Regions from separate parts of the Buttiauxella sp. AC142 genome, predicted to be linked through region 3. Evidence: predicted binding sites of a transcription regulator. Region 3 holds the regulator's gene; each other region holds the start of a gene.
The links. The regulator PurR, encoded in region 3, represses purine synthesis genes. The targets are predictions, from matches to a motif close to CANGCAAACGTTTGCNTG.
Positions count from the first base shown of each region.

Region 1: a site for PurR is predicted at 2,256-2,273, ahead of pyrC (dihydroorotase). Genes of this name have one in related genera too.
Region 2: a site for PurR is predicted at 1,681-1,698, ahead of raiA (ribosome-associated translation inhibitor RaiA). Genes of this name have one in related genera too.
Region 4: a site for PurR is predicted at 2,251-2,268, ahead of pyrD (quinone-dependent dihydroorotate dehydrogenase). Genes of this name have one in related genera too.

Region 1 is NZ_CEEDCH010000001.1:1,524,812-1,529,026, reverse strand. It holds gene mdtH (multidrug efflux MFS transporter MdtH) at 1-742, shown strand, start outside; gene grxB (glutaredoxin 2) at 818-1,465, shown strand; gene AC0IWZ_RS06930 (lipoprotein) at 1,636-2,196, shown strand; gene pyrC (dihydroorotase) at 2,331-3,374, shown strand; gene dinI (DNA damage-inducible protein I) at 3,451-3,696, shown strand; gene bssS (biofilm formation regulator BssS) at 4,052-4,215, shown strand, end outside.
Region 2 is NZ_CEEDCH010000001.1:3,424,011-3,428,225, forward strand. It holds gene rluD (23S rRNA pseudouridine(1911/1915/1917) synthase RluD) at 1-655, opposite strand, end outside; gene bamD (outer membrane protein assembly factor BamD) at 786-1,523, shown strand; gene raiA (ribosome-associated translation inhibitor RaiA) at 1,796-2,134, shown strand; Phe leader region at 2,239-2,365, shown strand; gene pheL (pheA operon leader peptide PheL) at 2,240-2,287, shown strand; gene pheA (bifunctional chorismate mutase/prephenate dehydratase) at 2,387-3,547, shown strand; gene AC0IWZ_RS15975 (SMP-30/gluconolactonase/LRE family protein) at 3,577-4,215, opposite strand, start outside.
Region 3 is NZ_CEEDCH010000001.1:2,331,260-2,335,474, reverse strand. It holds gene punC (purine nucleoside transporter PunC) at 1-124, opposite strand, end outside; gene punR (DNA-binding transcriptional activator PunR) at 240-1,172, shown strand; gene purR (HTH-type transcriptional repressor PurR) at 1,249-2,274, opposite strand; gene cydH (cytochrome bd-I oxidase subunit CydH) at 2,571-2,660, shown strand; gene sodB (superoxide dismutase [Fe]) at 2,700-3,281, opposite strand; gene AC0IWZ_RS10750 (C40 family peptidase) at 3,459-4,215, opposite strand, start outside.
Region 4 is NZ_CEEDCH010000001.1:1,408,531-1,412,745, forward strand. It holds gene ssuD (FMNH2-dependent alkanesulfonate monooxygenase) at 1-582, opposite strand, end outside; gene AC0IWZ_RS06350 (sulfonate ABC transporter substrate-binding protein) at 579-1,547, opposite strand; gene ssuE (NADPH-dependent FMN reductase) at 1,540-2,115, opposite strand; gene pyrD (quinone-dependent dihydroorotate dehydrogenase) at 2,363-3,373, shown strand; gene zapC (cell division protein ZapC) at 3,538-4,080, shown strand; gene AC0IWZ_RS06370 (YcbX family protein) at 4,077-4,215, opposite strand, start outside.

The DNA of each region.
Region 1 (4,215 bases), 810 kb from region 3:
CTGGTTGCTGCAATATGATTTCCGTCTGGTGTGTGCTGTAGGCGCCGTGATGTTTGTCATTTGCGCAGGCGTCAATGCCTGGCTGCTGCCTGCTTATAAACTTTCCACTATTCGCACACCGATGCTCGAAGGCATGGGGCGTGTGCTGCGTGACAAACGCTTCATCACTTATGTTCTGACGCTAGCCGGTTATTACATGTTAGCGGTGCAGGTAATGTTGATGCTGCCGATTATGGTCAACGAAATTGCCGGGACGCCTGCCGCAGTGAAATGGATGTACGCCATTGAAGCGGCGCTCTCGTTAACGCTGCTGTACCCAATTGCTCGCTGGAGCGAAAAACGCTTTCGTCTTGAGCAACGTTTGATGGCCGGTTTGTTGCTGATGTCGCTGGCGATGTTGCCGATGGGTTTAAGCAGCAATCTTCAGCAGCTGTTTACCCTGATTTGCGTGTTTTACATTGGCTCCATTATTGCCGAACCGGCTCGCGAAACGCTGAGTGCATCGCTCGCTGATTCACGCGCTCGCGGCAGTTATATGGGGTTCAGTCGGCTGGGCCTGGCCATCGGTGGCGCATTCGGTTATGCGGGCGGCGGGTGGCTTTATGACGCAGGGAAAAGCATTAATCAGCCGGAACTTCCGTGGGTGATGCTGGGGATTATTGGCATCATTACGCTTTTCGCGCTGTGGTGGCAGTTCAGCACGAAACCTGTTGAACCCTCGATGCTTGAACCGGGCAACTAGTTTGCAGCCCCTGGTATTCTCCTCCATACTCAAAAATTGACGGATTTTTCCTGACGATTGATATGGAGGAGTAACGTGAAGCTTTATATTTACGATCACTGCCCTTTCTGCCTTAAAGCACGCATGATTTTTGGCTTAAAGAACATCCCCATCGAGTTAAAAGTCTTGTTAAACGACGATGAAGCTACCCCGACAAAAATGATTGGCAAGAAAATGGCGCCAATCCTGCAAAAAGACGATAGTCGTTATCTACCCGAAAGCATGGATATCGTGTATTACGTCGATAAACTCGATGGCGAACCGTTAATTACTGGCAGCACTAACGCCGCGATTTCCGAGTGGCTGCGCCATGTGCAGAGCTATGTTCAGCAACTGACGATACCCCGCATTGCGAAAGCGCCATTCGATGAATTTGCCACACCCGAAGCGCGTGCTTATTTCACCAAAAAGAAAGAGGCGATGATCGGTTCCTTTGCCGATCTTCTGACGCACTCACCCGGTCTTATCAAGAAAATCAGCGATGATTTGCGCAAGCTCGATAAGCTGATTGTTCAGCCCAATGCGGTTAACGGCGAGCTGTCAGAAGATGATATTCATCTGTTCCCGCTGCTGCGTAATCTGACGCTGGTTGCCGGAATTGAGTGGCCAAGCCGGGTTGCTGCCTATCGCGATAATATGGCCAAACAGACGCAAATTAATCTGCTGTCATCTCATGCGATCTAAAGATTGTTCATGGTTCTACGGCGGGTAATTCCACCCGCCTTCAACTTCTGGTTCATAAACACATTGTGCTGAATAAAAAATTAAGGCTTTTCCTGTAGCACTGCCTGCGCTGGTAGAACATCATGCTTTATGTCAGGATCTGTGACCAAAGCAGCATGTTAAGGAACTCCATGAAAAAGATAGTGTTAGCCGCAGCATTGATGCTGAGCGGATTAGTGGTGGGTTGTAACCAGCTAACGCAATACACCATCAGCGAGCAGGAAATCAACCAGGCGCTGCATAAACGTAATAATTTTTCTAAAGACATTGGCCTGCCAGGTGTTGCCGATGCTCATATTGTTTTGACCAATTTAGCCAGTGCGATTGGCCGTGAAGAGCCAAACAAAATCACGCTGACGGGCGATGCTAATCTGGATATGACGTCGCTATTCGGTAACCAAAAAGCCAATATCAAACTGAAATTAAAGGCTTTACCGACCTTCAATAAAGAGCAAGGCGCTATTTATTTGCAGGAAATGGAAGTGGTAGACGCCACCGTCGAGCCAGAAAAAATGAAGACGATTGTTCAGACTCTGATTCCCTATCTGAATCAGTCGTTACGGAATTACTTTAACCAGCAGCCCGCTTATATTTTGAGTGAAGACAACAGCACAGGCGAAAAACTGGCTAAGAAATACGCTAAAGGGATTGAAGTTAAACCTGGCGAGATTGTGATTCCTTTCACTGAGTAATCGGCTTTCCTGCGGGGAGAACACCTTCTCCCCGTGAAAATCTCAACGAAATGGGTGCAAAGCGAAACGTTTGCGCTTATCCTTTGTGCCCGGCATAAATCATCGTTATTTCCTTCCTACGCCGGAGCACTTTCATGACCGTACTACCTCAGGTATTAAAAATTCGCCGCCCAGACGACTGGCATGTTCACCTTCGTGATGGTGAGATGTTAAAAACGGTGGTGCCTTATACCAGCGAAATTTATGGTCGCGCGATTGTCATGCCAAATCTGGTGCCGCCTGTGACAACGGTTGAAGCCGCCATTGCTTATCGTCAACGCATTCTGGATGCGGTGCCTCAAGGGCATAATTTTGAGCCGTTGATGACCTGCTACCTGACTGACTCCCTTGACCCGAACGAAGTTGAGCGCGGATTCAACGAAGGCGTGTTTACTGCTGCAAAACTCTATCCTGCCAACGCAACAACCAACTCAAGCCACGGCGTGACCAGCACCGCCGCGATTTTACCGGTGCTTGAGCGTATGCAAAAAATCGGCATGCCTTTGCTTATTCACGGCGAAGTGACTCATGCAGACATCGACATTTTCGACCGTGAAGCACGCTTTATCGAAACCGTGATGGAACCGCTGCGTAAGCAACTACCTGAACTGAAAGTGGTGTTTGAACACATCACCACCAAAGACGCGGCACAGTATGTGAAGGAAGGAAACTCCTTGTTGGGCGCGACCATCACACCACAACACCTGATGTTTAACCGCAACCATATGCTGGTTGGCGGCGTTCGCCCTCACCTGTACTGCCTGCCAATTTTGAAGCGCAGCGTTCATCAGGAAGCGTTACGTGAGCTGGTTGCCAGCGGATGCGACCGCGTGTTCCTTGGCACGGATTCAGCCCCGCACGCACGTCACCGTAAAGAAGCGAGTTGTGGTTGTGCAGGCTGCTTTAACGCTCCTTCGGCACTGGGCGCTTATGCGACCGTCTTTGAAGAAATGAATGCAATGCAGCATTTCGAAGCGTTTACTTCACTGAATGGCCCACGTTTCTACGGTTTACCGGTTAACGAAGAAACCATTGAACTGGTGCGTACTCCGGTACAAATCCCAGAAATCATTGAGACTTCTGACGATAGCATCGTACCTTTCCTTGCCGGCGAACAAGTCAACTGGTCAGTAAAATAATAAAATTTAATGCCCCCTGTTGCATACCTGAGAATATGACTGTATAAATATCCAGTATATTATACAGGGGGCTATTATGCGTATTGAAGTCACTATTGCCAAAACTACATCTCTGCCGCCAGGCGCTGTTGATGCGCTTGCCAATGAACTCTCACGCCGTATTACCCAGTATTATCCTGAAGACGAAAGCCATGTTCAGGTGCGTTATGCCGCTGCTAACAACCTTTCAGTGTTAGGGGCCAGCAAAGAAACTCGCGATCGTATTAGCGAAATATTGCAAGAAACCTGGGAAAGCGCCGACGACTGGTTTGCTGCGGATTAAAAACCATCCTGGAAGTGGCAAATTCAATGTTGTACCGCTGCTTTCATACCATCACCAAAATAATTTTCCCTCGTTATTTTTTATGCCGGGTGTCGCCATCCGGTTTTTTTATTGTTTAAATTTCACTCTTTAAATATTTCCCTTCCCGCTCACAACTCAGATTTGACTGATATCAACAAACATCCGCCTGCTTAAAAATTGTCCAAATACACGCTTTTATGTAAAAAATGTGTTGCAAGGTATTTATTTCTCCGTCGAATTAGCTTAATCATTGATATACTTAATTGGCTTCACATTAAACAAGCATTAAACCTCGCGAACCGTTGTCTTAAACACACGTATAAAAGGGGTTATGATGGAAAAAAATAGTGATGTTATCCAGACCCATCCCTTAGTCGGATGGGACATCAGCACCGTAGATAGCTATGACGCGCTGATGCTTCGCCTGCACTACCTGACCTCGAATACGCAAAAGAACGACGAAACTGAAATCGGTCAAACTTTATGGCTGACCACGGA
Region 2 (4,215 bases), 1.1 Mb from region 3:
GGAAATGCTCCATGATTCGATAGTGTGTAACCGCAGGTTTACCCATTGGATGCACAGCCATATGTGTACGTTTGGTCGAATGGCGACTGATTGGCTCATCTACTGTGCCACCTGCCGTCATATGACCAATTGCGACTGCTTCATACTCACGCGTGATTTCGCGTAATTGCAAAGCCTCAACCAGGTGAGTTTGCGCCGGTACTGTTTTCGCCACCACCATCAAACCGGTGGTGTCTTTATCCAGACGATGCACAATGCCCGCACGCGGCACATCGGCAATCGGTGGATAATAATGCAGCAGTGCATTTAGTACGGTTCCGTCAGGATTACCCGCACCAGGATGCACAACGAAATCTCGCGGCTTGTTAATCACCAGAATATCGTCATCTTCATAGACAATATTAAGCGGGATATCTTGTGGTTCCCAGCGCACATCCTCTTCGATTTCTGCATTGATTGTGACGCTCTCGCCACCCAATACTTTTTCTTTTGGCTTGTCGCTGATCGTGCCGTTGACCAGCACGCGTTGTTCAAGAATCCATTCTTTTATGCGCGATCGTGAATAATCAGGGAACAATTCGGCCAAAGCTTGATCTAAGCGTTGACCGAGTTGAGATTCGGACACTGTTGCGGTGAGTTGTACTAGTTGTGCCATAGACAGCTTCTTCGTTAACGTTGGGTTTTACGGCAATGCCGTTTAATATAGTGTGCTATTGTAGCTGGTCTTTATCGGGAGCTGGTACTGTGAGCCTCCCGGATAACATTCTGAGGAAAGTCAAAACGTCATGACGCGTATGAAATATCTGGTGGCAGCAGCCACGTTGAGCCTGGCTTTGGCTGGTTGCTCCAGTTCCAAGGATGAGGTTCCTGATAATCCACCTTCTGAGATCTATGCGACTGCCCAGCAAAAGTTGCAGGACGGTAACTTTAAAGCGGCGATAACGCAACTGGAAGCGCTGGATAACCGTTATCCGTTCGGGCCTTACTCACAGCAAGTGCAGTTAGATCTTATTTACGCTTACTATAAGAACGCTGATTTGCCGCTGGCTCAGGCTGCGATCGATCGCTTTATGCGTCTGAATCCTACCCATCCAAACATCGACTACGTACTTTACATGCGTGGTCTGACGGATATGGCGTTGGATGATAGCGCATTACAAGGTTTCTTCGGTGTAGATCGTTCAGACCGAGATCCTGCTCATGCTCGTGATGCTTTCAACGATTTCTCTAAACTGGTTCGTGGTTATCCGAACAGCCAGTATGTCACCGATGCCACCAAGCGTCTGGTGTTCCTGAAAGATCGTTTAGCGAAATATGAGCTTTCGGTGGCGCAATACTACACTAAACGCGGCGCGTGGGTTGCAGTAGTTAACCGTGTCGAAGGAATGTTGCGCGATTTCCCTGATACTCAGGCCACTCGTGATGGTCTGAAGTTGATGGAAAATGCTTACCGCGAAATGCAAATGCCGGCTCAGGCCGATAAAGTTGCTAAAATTATCGCGGCTAATAGCAGCAAAGCCTGATTCGCTGATTTATAAAAACAAAATGGCAGCCCTGGTGGCTGCCATTTTTATTGCCTGAAACACCAAACTGAAACGGTTTAGCGTCAGGTCATCCCATCAAATATGGACGCAATTTCTTCGTTCCACAAGCTTTAAAAACAGAGATCCTGTCCTGCCTCACAAAAAGGGTTTGCTGACAAAATGTGACAAAATAGTGTGATTCACATCACGCATTTTGACATTCAGAAAGGTATGCTGGAGTTACCAAGACGGGAAAGACAAGAGGTAACTTTATGACAATGAACATTACCAGCAAGCAAATGGAAATCACCCCAGCTATTCGTCAGCACGTCGCAGACCGTCTCACTAAACTGGACAAGTGGCAAACTCATCTAATTAATCCACACATTGTTTTGTCCAAAGAACCGAAAGGATTTGTGGCTGATGCCACCATTAATACGCCAAACGGCCAGCTCGTAGCGAGCGCTAAACACGATGATATGTATACGGCTATCAACGATTTGATTAACAAACTGGAGCGGCAGTTGAATAAAGTGCAACACAAAGGTGAAGCGCGTCGCACAGCAGGCTCAGTGAAAGACGTTGCTATCGCGGAAATTGAAGAAGAGTAAATTTTAGCTTTATCAATCACACCAACGCGCCTCCGGGCGCGTTTTTTATTGACAGAGCGAAAACAGACCGGGTACCTTACTTGTACGACTTATCAGGAACCGCCCATGAAATTATTTCCGTTTTTCTTCGCATTCTTTTTTACCTTCCCCTGAATGGGAGGCAATTCGTCGTGTGATAAAGAATGCGAAGACGAACAAACAGGCCTCCCCCAGCGGGGAGGCCTTTTTTATGGAATTTAAAAAGGTAGCGTTATGAGTGAGACAAACCCATTGCTGGCACTACGCGATAAAATCAGTGCACTGGATGTAAAACTGCTGGCTTTGCTGGCAGAACGTCGCTTGTTGGCTGTAGAAGTCGGAAAGGCGAAACTTGCGACTCATCGCCCAGTGCGTGATATCGATCGTGAGCGAGATTTGCTGGAGCGCCTGATTACTCTGGGTAAAACGCATAATCTGGACGCCCATTACATCACTCGTCTGTTTCAACTTATCATTGAAGACTCAGTCCTGACACAGCAAACGCTATTGCAGCAGCATCTTAATAAAACTAATCCGCAATCAGCTCGAATCGCGTTCCTCGGCCCAAAAGGTTCTTACTCGCACCTTGCCGCTCGTCAGTATGCCGCTCGTCACTTTGAACAGTTTATTGAAAGTGGCTGCGCTAAGTTCCATGACATCTTCAACCAGGTTGAAACGGGCCAGGCCGATTACGCCGTCGTACCGCTAGAAAACACCAGCTCAGGTGCCATCAATGATGTGTACGATTTATTACAACACACCAGCTTGTCTATCGTTGCTGAAATGACCGTGCCAATCGACCACTGTGTGTTAGTTAATGGCACAACCGATCTGAACACTATCCAGACGGTGTACAGTCATCCGCAACCGTTCCAGCAATGCAGCCAGTTCATTAATCGCTACCCGCACTGGAAAATTGAATATTGCGAAAGCACCTCTGCGGCGATGGAAAAAGTGGCTCAGGCAAATTCTCCACTTGTTGCAGCTCTGGGCAACGAAGCCGGCGGTGCGCTTTATGGTTTACAAGTTCTTGAACGCAACCTGGCAAACCAGACACAGAACATTACCCGTTTCATTGTGTTGGCACGCAAAGCGGTAGAAGTGACCGACCAGGTCCCTGCCAAAACGACCTTGCTGATCGCTACCGGTCAACAAGCCGGTGCTCTTGTAGAAGCGCTGCTGGTTCTGCGTAATCACAATCTGATTATGACGAAACTGGAATCTCGCCCGATTAACGGCAATCCGTGGGAAGAGATGTTTTATCTGGATGTTCAGGCAAACCTGAACGATGAAACGATGCGTAAAGCTCTGCGCGAACTGGGTGAAATCACTCGCTCCATGAAAGTGCTCGGCTGCTATCCAAGCGAAAACGTAGTGCCTGTCGATCCGGTATAACACTGGCAGTAAGCCAGCGCCATGCTGGCTTACTGCGTCTGTTTAAACTTCAGTTTGGGCATTCCCGCAACCGCGACGCCGAGCATAAAAATCGCCCCAGATAATGGCTTCGCAGCAACTTCTGCATCATCCATATTTTCTCGCGTCGTTGTGATAAACAACGTTTTCATATCATCGCCGCCAAAGCACACCATTGTCGGGCATCGCACCGGTAAACGGTATTCTTCAAGTATTTCACCGGTCGGCGATATACGGGCAATCCGATAACCATCAAACAATGCTGTCCAGTAGCAGCCTTCCACGTCAATTGCGGCGCCGTCAGGAATGCCTTGCCCTGGCTCGAAACGCTTAAACACTTCGCGTTTGCCCGGTTCACCTTGCTCATTTAAAGGGGTTCGGTAAATCACTCGATTTGGGGTATCGGAGGTAAACATCCATTTTTTATCTTCACTAAACGCTAAACCATTAGCCCCGTGAATATCATGTTGGATGACATGCGGCGTCAGATCGTTGTCCACGCGGCACAGTAACGCACCGTTGTAATCGCCCGGTCCCCAAAATGTTCCGGCGTAAAAACGCCCTTCTCTGTCAGTTCCACCATCATTAAAACGAGCCAAAGCCGGATTATTGGGATTATCACAAACTTTATGAGTGATAAGCCCAGTGCG
Region 3 (4,215 bases):
CGGAAGCATCGGTCTGTAAATCTTGCTGAATAGCCGCGAAAGCTGGCAGATACATGTCTGTGGCGAGGAACCCCAGCACACTTAATCCGGCCAGCCAGATAAGAAATCCTTTTGATGGTTGCATGTTTTTCTCTTGATTTATCTTGCAGGTTGATTGCCGCGAGAGTGTACGGAGTGCAATTACGCTTGTGAAACGCTAATATTTGTCTATTGCGTTCAAAAAATTTGTGAGCAGAAAAATGTGGTCTGAATATTCGCTGGAAGTGATAGATGCGGTGGCGCGCAATGGCAGCTTCAGCGGTGCTGCACAGGAGTTGCACCGCGTTCCGTCTGCCATCAGCTATACGGTACGGCAACTGGAAGAATGGTTAGCTGTTCCGCTGTTTGAACGCCGTCATCGTGATGTCGAATTAACCCCCGCGGGCGTCTTTTTTTTGAAGGAAGGGCGCTCTGTTATCAAAAAAATGATGACGACACGGCAGCAGTGCCAGCAGATCGCAAATGGATGGCGCGGACACCTGGCGATTGCGGTCGATAATATTGTAAAACCCGAACGCACGCGCCAGCTGGTGTTGGATTTCTACCGCCATTTCCCGGATATCGAGCTGCATATTTATCAGGAAGTGTTTAACGGTGTGTGGGACGCGCTGGCGGATGGGCGCGTTGAAGTTGCGATTGGCGCAACGCAGGCCATTCCTGTCGGTGGGCGTTTTGCCTTCCGGGACATGGGGACACTGAGTTGGCGTTGCGTGGTGGCTGCAAATCATCCCCTGGCGGTACAAGGCGGTACGTTAAGTGATGACGACTTACGTGCCTGGCCGTCGCTGGTTCTGGAAGATACCTCGCGTTCCTTGCCAAAGCGTATTACCTGGCTGCTGGATAACCAGCGGCGTGTAGTGGTGCCAGATTGGGAGTCGGGTTCCGATTGCCTGAGTGCAGGTTTGTGTATCGGTATGGTGCCATTGCATATCGCAAGGCCGTGGGTAGATTCCGGTAAATGGTGCGAGCTGACGCTGGATAACCCATTCCCGGATGCCGCGTGTTGCCTGACGTGGAAGCAAAATGATGCGTCACCCGCGCTAGCCTGGTTATTAGATTATCTGGGAGATAGCGAAACGATGAATCAGGAGTGGTTGCAGGAGCCTGACAGCGCTGCTTCACAGAGTTCGTAGGGTGGATAAGCCGCAGGCGTCATCCACCATTTACGTCAGAACTGTCGGATGACGCTGCTGTACGACCTACGCTATTTTAGCGGCGGTAATCGCGGAACGGACCGTCGGCTACGGAGCGGCGTTCAATCAGGCGCGGATGCACTTCAATGGACTGCGACTCTTCGCGTTTGTTGACGATTCTGTCCAGCAACATGTTAAACGCCGTTTCACCCAGCGAATCTTTTGGCTGGTGAATGGTGGTCAGTGCTGGCGAGAAGAAGCGGGCGTTACGCACGTTATCGTAGCCAATAATTGAAAGATCCTGCGGCACACGCAGACCCATTTCATCAGCGGCACAAATCGCGCCCATCGCCATAATATCCCCGCCACAGAAGACTGCCGTTGGACGATGAGACTGGCCGAGAATCTGCTGCATCGCGCGGTACCCAGACTCTGGCTCAAAGTCGCCCTGAACAATCCAGTTTTCTGGAATGGCGATACCGGCTTCTTCCAGCGCTTTCATAAAGCCTGCGTGACGACCGCCGCCGGTGTTACGTTCCATTTGGCCAGGAATGGCGCCAATTTCACGGTGGCCGCGTTCAATCAAATAACGCCCGGCCAGATAACCGCCGTGGAACGCGTTATCGACCACAGAGTCGGTGAAGTCTGCGCGAGCTTCGCCCCAGTCCATCACCACCATGGGGATATGGCGATATTCTTCGAGCATTGTCAGCAGTGATTCCGGATACTCAGAACACATCACCAGCAGGCCATCGACGCGCTTTTGCGCCATCATTGATAAATAAGCGCGCTGTTTTTCAAAGTTGTTGTGCGCATTGCCCAGAATCAGGGTATAGCCTTTTTCAAAGCAGCTATTTTCCACGGCTTCGATGATCTCGGCGAAATAAGGGGCTTCGCTGGAAGTGGCAAGCAGACCAATCGTTTTGGTGTGATTAACTTTAAGGCTGCGTGCGACGGCACTAGGTGAATAGTGCAATTCTTTGATTGCCGCCCAGACCGCATTGCGAGTCTCTTCCGCCACAAAGCGAGTTTTGTTAATCACATGTGATACGGTTGTAGTGGAAACGTTTGCGCGCTTCGCCACGTCCTTGATTGTCGCCATTAAATTTCACTCCAGGCCATATCGTAAACTCCTGATAACTAATATGTTAAACGTTTGCGTACACTGACTCCTGAGGCAACGTTTGGGTTGCGGGTATGCCGGGATTGCGACATAAAACGGAAGGAGGGCATAGAATTGATGGTACGCAATAAATTAGCGAGGGATTTTGGCCTATCCGGAAGAAAAGTGGAAGAGGGAAAAGCGATATCAGGTTAAAACCAGGAGGATTTTTATTTCTGGTTGTGGGAAAATCACTCTGACACACCGATTGTAAGGTAATTAAAAGGAGTTTATTGATGAGCACAGATTTGAAATTTTCAATCACCACAACGGTCATTGTTCTGGCACTGATCGTCTGTGGCGCGTTAACTGCCGTACTGCACTGATTAAAATGGGCCGCAATCGCGGCCCATATCTTTTAGGTTTTACGCTGCCAGATTCTTCGCAACAAATTCCCAGTTCACCAGCGCCCAGAAATGCTCAAGGTAGCCTGCGCGAGCATTACGGTAGTCGATGTAGTAAGCATGTTCCCATACGTCTACTGTCAACAGCGGTTTTGCCGCAGTGGTCAGCGGGGTGCCGGCATTAGACGTTGAAACGATAGCTAATGCGCCATCTTCTTGCTTAACCAGCCAGGTCCAACCCGCGCCGAAGTTTTTGATAGCCGCGTCGGTAAACTGCTGTTTGAATTCAGCAAAGCTACCAAAAGATTTATTGATGGCTTCCAGCAGTGCGCCTGTTGGTTCGCCACCTGCGTTTGGCGCCAGACAGTTCCAGTAGAATGTGTGGTTCCACACCTGTGCTGCGTTGTTGAATACGCCGCCTTCTGAAGTACGAACGATCTCTTCCAGAGTTTTACCTTCAAACGCGGTGCCCTTAACCAGATTGTTCAGGTTAGTGACGTAGGTTTGATGGTGTTTACCGTAATGGTATTCCAGCGTTTCGGCAGAGATGTGCGGGGCTAAAGCATCTTTCGCATATGGTAGTGCAGGTAATTCGAACGACATTGCAAACTCCTTATTACCCATCATTCTTCGAGCCGCATCGTTGACTCAAATGAGTTAGGGTATCTATTGTTAAATAAACACTTTTAGTGCGGGTTTAGGTTAACAAATTGAAAGGAAAAGCAAAAGAGAAACGCACTTACCCGTTTAAGGGCAAGTGCGAGTTTTTACGAAGAGGGATTAACGAATGGTTTTTGAGGTCATAACGCGTTTGGCACCCACATAATGGCGCTGCCAGTAATCTTCACTTAAAGACGTGATTTGAATATCGCGACCCGTGCGAGGTGACTGGATGAATTTGCCATTGCCAACATACACGCCAACGTGATCAGCGGTGCCGCGACCACGGGTGCGGAAGAAGACCAGATCGCCTGTTTCCAGTTCGCCACGGTCTACTGAAGAAGCATCACGCAGATGGTACATCTCGTTCGCGGTGCGCGGAATGCGGAATTTCACCAGGTCTTTATAAGCGTAGTAAACCAGACCGCTGCAATCGAAACCGGTATTTGGCGACGTGCCTCCCCAGCGATACGGTTTGCCAATCTGGCCCATCAATTTATTCATTGCCGTTTTTTGTGCTTTTTGCACGCGGACTTTATGCGCCTGAGCAATAGTCGTTGGATGCTCTGCTTTAACTTTCACACAACGCGTTTTGTAACCTTTGCGAGGTTTACTGCATTTTTCGGTGAAAGTAACAGGCTGGACTTTTGCGAGCTGAGAGGATTTTTTGCGGTCGGTTTTGGCAAGATTCTTGGTTTTGGTGCTGCTGGCATTTTTAACGGTTTTACTTTTCGCGGCAGCGGTTTCTTTTTTCTTGCTTGCAGTCTTGGTGGTGGTGCTTTTCTTGCTGGCGGTAGTGGTTTTCTGTTTACTCTTACTGTTCTTTTCTGTGCTCTTCGTTGTGGATTTCACAACGTGCGCCTTTTGCGCGACCACG
Region 4 (4,215 bases), 920 kb from region 3:
ATAAAGATCAACTTGTTCGGCAGCCAAATCCTGCGCCACATCTGAAGAGCCGCCAAAGTAGAGCGGTGGACGCGGTTGTTGTACCGGCGGGAACAGCAGTTTCGCGCCTTTAACCTGAATGTGTTTGCCTTCGTGATCGACCGTTTCGCCTTCCAGCAAGCGCCGCCAGATTTGGGTAAATTCTGCGGAAGCTTCGTAACGTTCCTGATGATTAAGGAACACGCCGTCTGCCGCTAACTCTTCCGGATCGCTACCCGTGACCAGGTTAAATAAAGCGCGACCGTTGGAAAGCCGATCAAGTGTTGCGGCCTGGCGTGCTGCTACGGTTGGTGAGGTTACGCTTGGGCGCAGTGCCACCAGGAATTTCAAACGCTGCGTCACCGGAATCATGGAGGCGGCAACCAGCCAGGCATCTTCGCAAGAACGCCCTGTTGGGATCAGTACACCAGTAAAGCCGATTCTGTCTGCCGCCTGGGCAATTTGTTGCAGGTAGCCATGGTCAACCGGGCGTGCGGAGTCGTTGCTGCCTAAGTAATGGCCATCGCCATGGGTAGGTAAGAACCAGAACATATTCAGACTCATGATTTATCTCCTTTAGCGGGTTGCCAGATGCGGGTGCGAATATCGACTTTCTTAGGCACTAAGTGGTTGTCGTAAAATAGATCTGCGGTTTGCTGTTGTTTTGCCGCAGTCTCGGCGCTGACAGGTGTAATCACCGTTGGTGGGCGATGATCGAAATAGGTGGCAATCACGTTTTCCGGCAGTCCCATGGTTTTTGCCAGCAGCGCAACGCTTGCGTCACGTTGGGTGCGAGTTAACGCATCGGCATCACTAAAGGTCTTCAGAACGTGTTGCAGGAACGGACCGTTTTGTTCGGCATAAGGGCGTGATGCAAGATAGAAAGAACCCGTCTGATTCAGCTCGCTGCCGTCGGTTAACACGCGTACGCCACCGTTCAATAGTGCTGCGGAGTAATACGGATCCCAAATTGCCCAGGCATCAACGTTGCCTTGTTGGAATGCGGCGCGAGCATCGGCTGGTGTTAAATAAGCAGGCTGGACATCGGTAAATTTCAGCCCGGCTTTTTGTAGCGCTCTCAATACCAGGTTGTGGGAACTGGAGCCTTTCTGGAAAGCGATTTTATGCCCTTTCAGGTCGGCCACGGTTTTAAGCGGGCTGTTCTCTGGCACCAGAATCACTTCAGCTTTTGGTTTTGCCGGTTCAGAACCGACATACACAAGATCTGCGCCTGCCGCCTGGGCGAAAATTGGTGGAATGTCACCGGTGCTGCCCAGATCGATACTGCCAATATTCAACGCTTCCAGCATTTGCGGGCCAGCCGGGAATTCAATCCACTGGAATTTGGTTTGCGGATACTCTTTTTCCAGCAGCTGATGGCTTTTTGCCAGCACCATGCTCACAGAACCTTTTTGATATCCGATGCGTAACTGTTCTGGCCCGGTTTCTGCGGCGTGCAGGGTGGCGCTGAGGCTCAGAGCGCCAGTCAGCATCAGCCAGGGCGCGGTTCGTTTTAGCAGATTAAACATGGGCAACTCCTTGCGCCTTAAAAGGGGAGGTGACGATAAAATCCCGGCGGTGCAGTGCCTGCCAGAACGTTTCCAGCGAGCTATCAAGACGCTGTTGTAAGTTATTGCTGAACACCGGTTTGTGCTGGTAATCCGCAATTTGGCTGTCGTCGGCAAATACGCCATGAAGGATTTCCTGAGCTTTCAGGGCGTTAAGCACAGGCTTTAAGGCGTAATCGACCGCCAACATATGTGCCACGGTGCCGCCCGTTGCCAAAGGCAGAACGACTTTTTTATCCAGCGCACGCTCAGGCAGCAGATCGAGCAAGGTTTTCAGCGCACCGGAAAACGAAGCTTTATAGACAGGAGTTGCGATGATCACCCCATCGGCTTGCTGTAATTGTTCAATTAACGCGAGCAGTGCCGGGCTGTCGAAACGGGCGTACAGCAAATCTTCTGGAGCGAAGTTATGTAGATGCCAGTGACATACCTCGATATCCAAAGCGCTTAATTTTTCGCGGGCATATTCCAGCAGCGCACTGGAACGAGAGGGGAAGCGCGGGCTTCCAGCCAGGGTTATCACACGCATATTGTTTCCTTATAACTAAATGTTTGCTTTTAGGTAACATTGATAACAATTGAGTGTGATATTCGCGCAGAAGTGTTATTCCACTAAATGATTTATCTGGTTTTCATTTGCCAGAAATCGCATAAAGGACAAAGAGAAGAAAACGTTTGCGTTGATTCGGTGTTTTTTGTTGCAGGTCAATTCCATTCAGGGGCGTTATCGTTAATAATACTGCCCCGGTTTGCATACCGGGAATCCAGGAGAGTTCATGTACTACCCCTTCGTTCGTAAAGCCCTATTCAAGCTCGATCCAGAGCGCGCTCATGAAGTGACATTTCAGCAATTGCGTCGTGTAACAGGTACACCTCTCGAATGGCTGGTGCGGCAAAATGTGCCGTCAAAACCTGTGACTTGCATGGGACTGACATTTAAGAACCCATTGGGTCTGGCCGCAGGCCTGGACAAAAACGGTGAGTGCATTGATGCGTTGGGTGCCATGGGCTTTGGCTCCATTGAAATTGGCACTGTCACGCCTCGCCCACAGCCTGGAAATGATAAGCCACGCATTTTTCGTCTGGTTGAAGCTGAAGGTTTAATTAACCGCATGGGGTTCAATAACCTCGGGGTTGATAACCTGGTTGAGAATGTCAAAAAATCTCATTTCGATGGGGTATTGGGCATCAATATCGGCAAGAATAAAGACACTCCAGTTGAGCAAGGCAAAGACGATTATTTGATCTGCATGGATAAAATTTATCCGTATGCGGGTTATATCGCGATCAATATTTCTTCGCCAAATACCCCTGGATTACGTACGCTGCAATACGGCGAAGCCTTAGACGATCTTTTAATTGCGATTAAAAATAAGCAGCAGGAACTTCAGACATTGCACCATAAATATGTGCCGGTCGCCGTGAAGATCGCGCCGGATCTTTCTGAAGAAGAATTGATCCAGGTGGCTGATAGTTTAGTTCGCCATAATATTGATGGGGTAATTGCCACCAATACCACATTGGATCGTAGCCTGGTTCAGGGCATGAAATATTGCGATGAAATGGGTGGATTAAGTGGTCGTCCGGTTCAGTTAAAAAGTACCGAAATTATTCGCCGCCTGTCGCAAGAATTAAATGGTCGCTTGCCGATTATTGGCGTAGGTGGGATTGATTCAGTGATTGCCGCGCGTGAGAAGATGGCGGCTGGCGCTTCACTGGTTCAAATATATTCCGGCTTCATATTTAAAGGCCCGCCGCTGATTAAAGAAATCATTTCAGGTCTGTAATCATTTTACTTTCCAGACAACCGGAGCTTTATTTCCTGCTCCGGTTGTTTTATATTCCATTACTGTTGCTAATTTGAACATATTGGTCTTTTATTAATGTGTTCATTTACGAAGCGGCGATAAGGATATTTTTAATCGCGGGAAGAAGAGAGAAGGTAATAATTATGCGGATTAAACCGGACGATAATTGGCGTTGGTATTATGACGAAGAGCACGATCGTATGATGCTCGATTTAGCCAATGGTATGCTTTTCCGTTCGCGTTTCCCACGTAAAATGCTTACTCCTGATGCCTTTGAAAATACTGGATTTTGTGTCGACGATGCCGCGCTTTTTTTCTCTTTTGAAGAAAAATGTCGCGACCTGGTTTTAAGTAAAGAACAACGCGCGGAACTGGTATTAAATGCGCTGGTGGCGATTCGTTACCTCAAGCCGCAAATGCCAAAAAGCTGGCACTTTATGTCTCACGGTGATTGCTGGCAGCCGATTCCTGGCGACGCCGCTTGTGTATGGTTAAGCGATGATATGCAGCAAGTGAATCTGCTGGTGGTCGAAACGGGTGACAACGCGGCACTCTGCTTACTGGCGCAACCGGGTCTACAACTGGCTGGCCGCACGATGCAGTTGGGTGATGCAATAAAAGTGATGAATGACAGATTAAGGCCGCAACCGTTAAGCAACGACCTTAACCTCGATCAGGCTGTTTAATTTCCCGCTAATTCCACATCGCCCGCCGGTATACAGCTGCAGCACAGAATTGTTCCGTCGTCATTGATAGCGCTTTTCTTCAACGCTTTGACTTCTCCGCTAACCAACTTAATTCGGCAACTTCCACAAATTCCT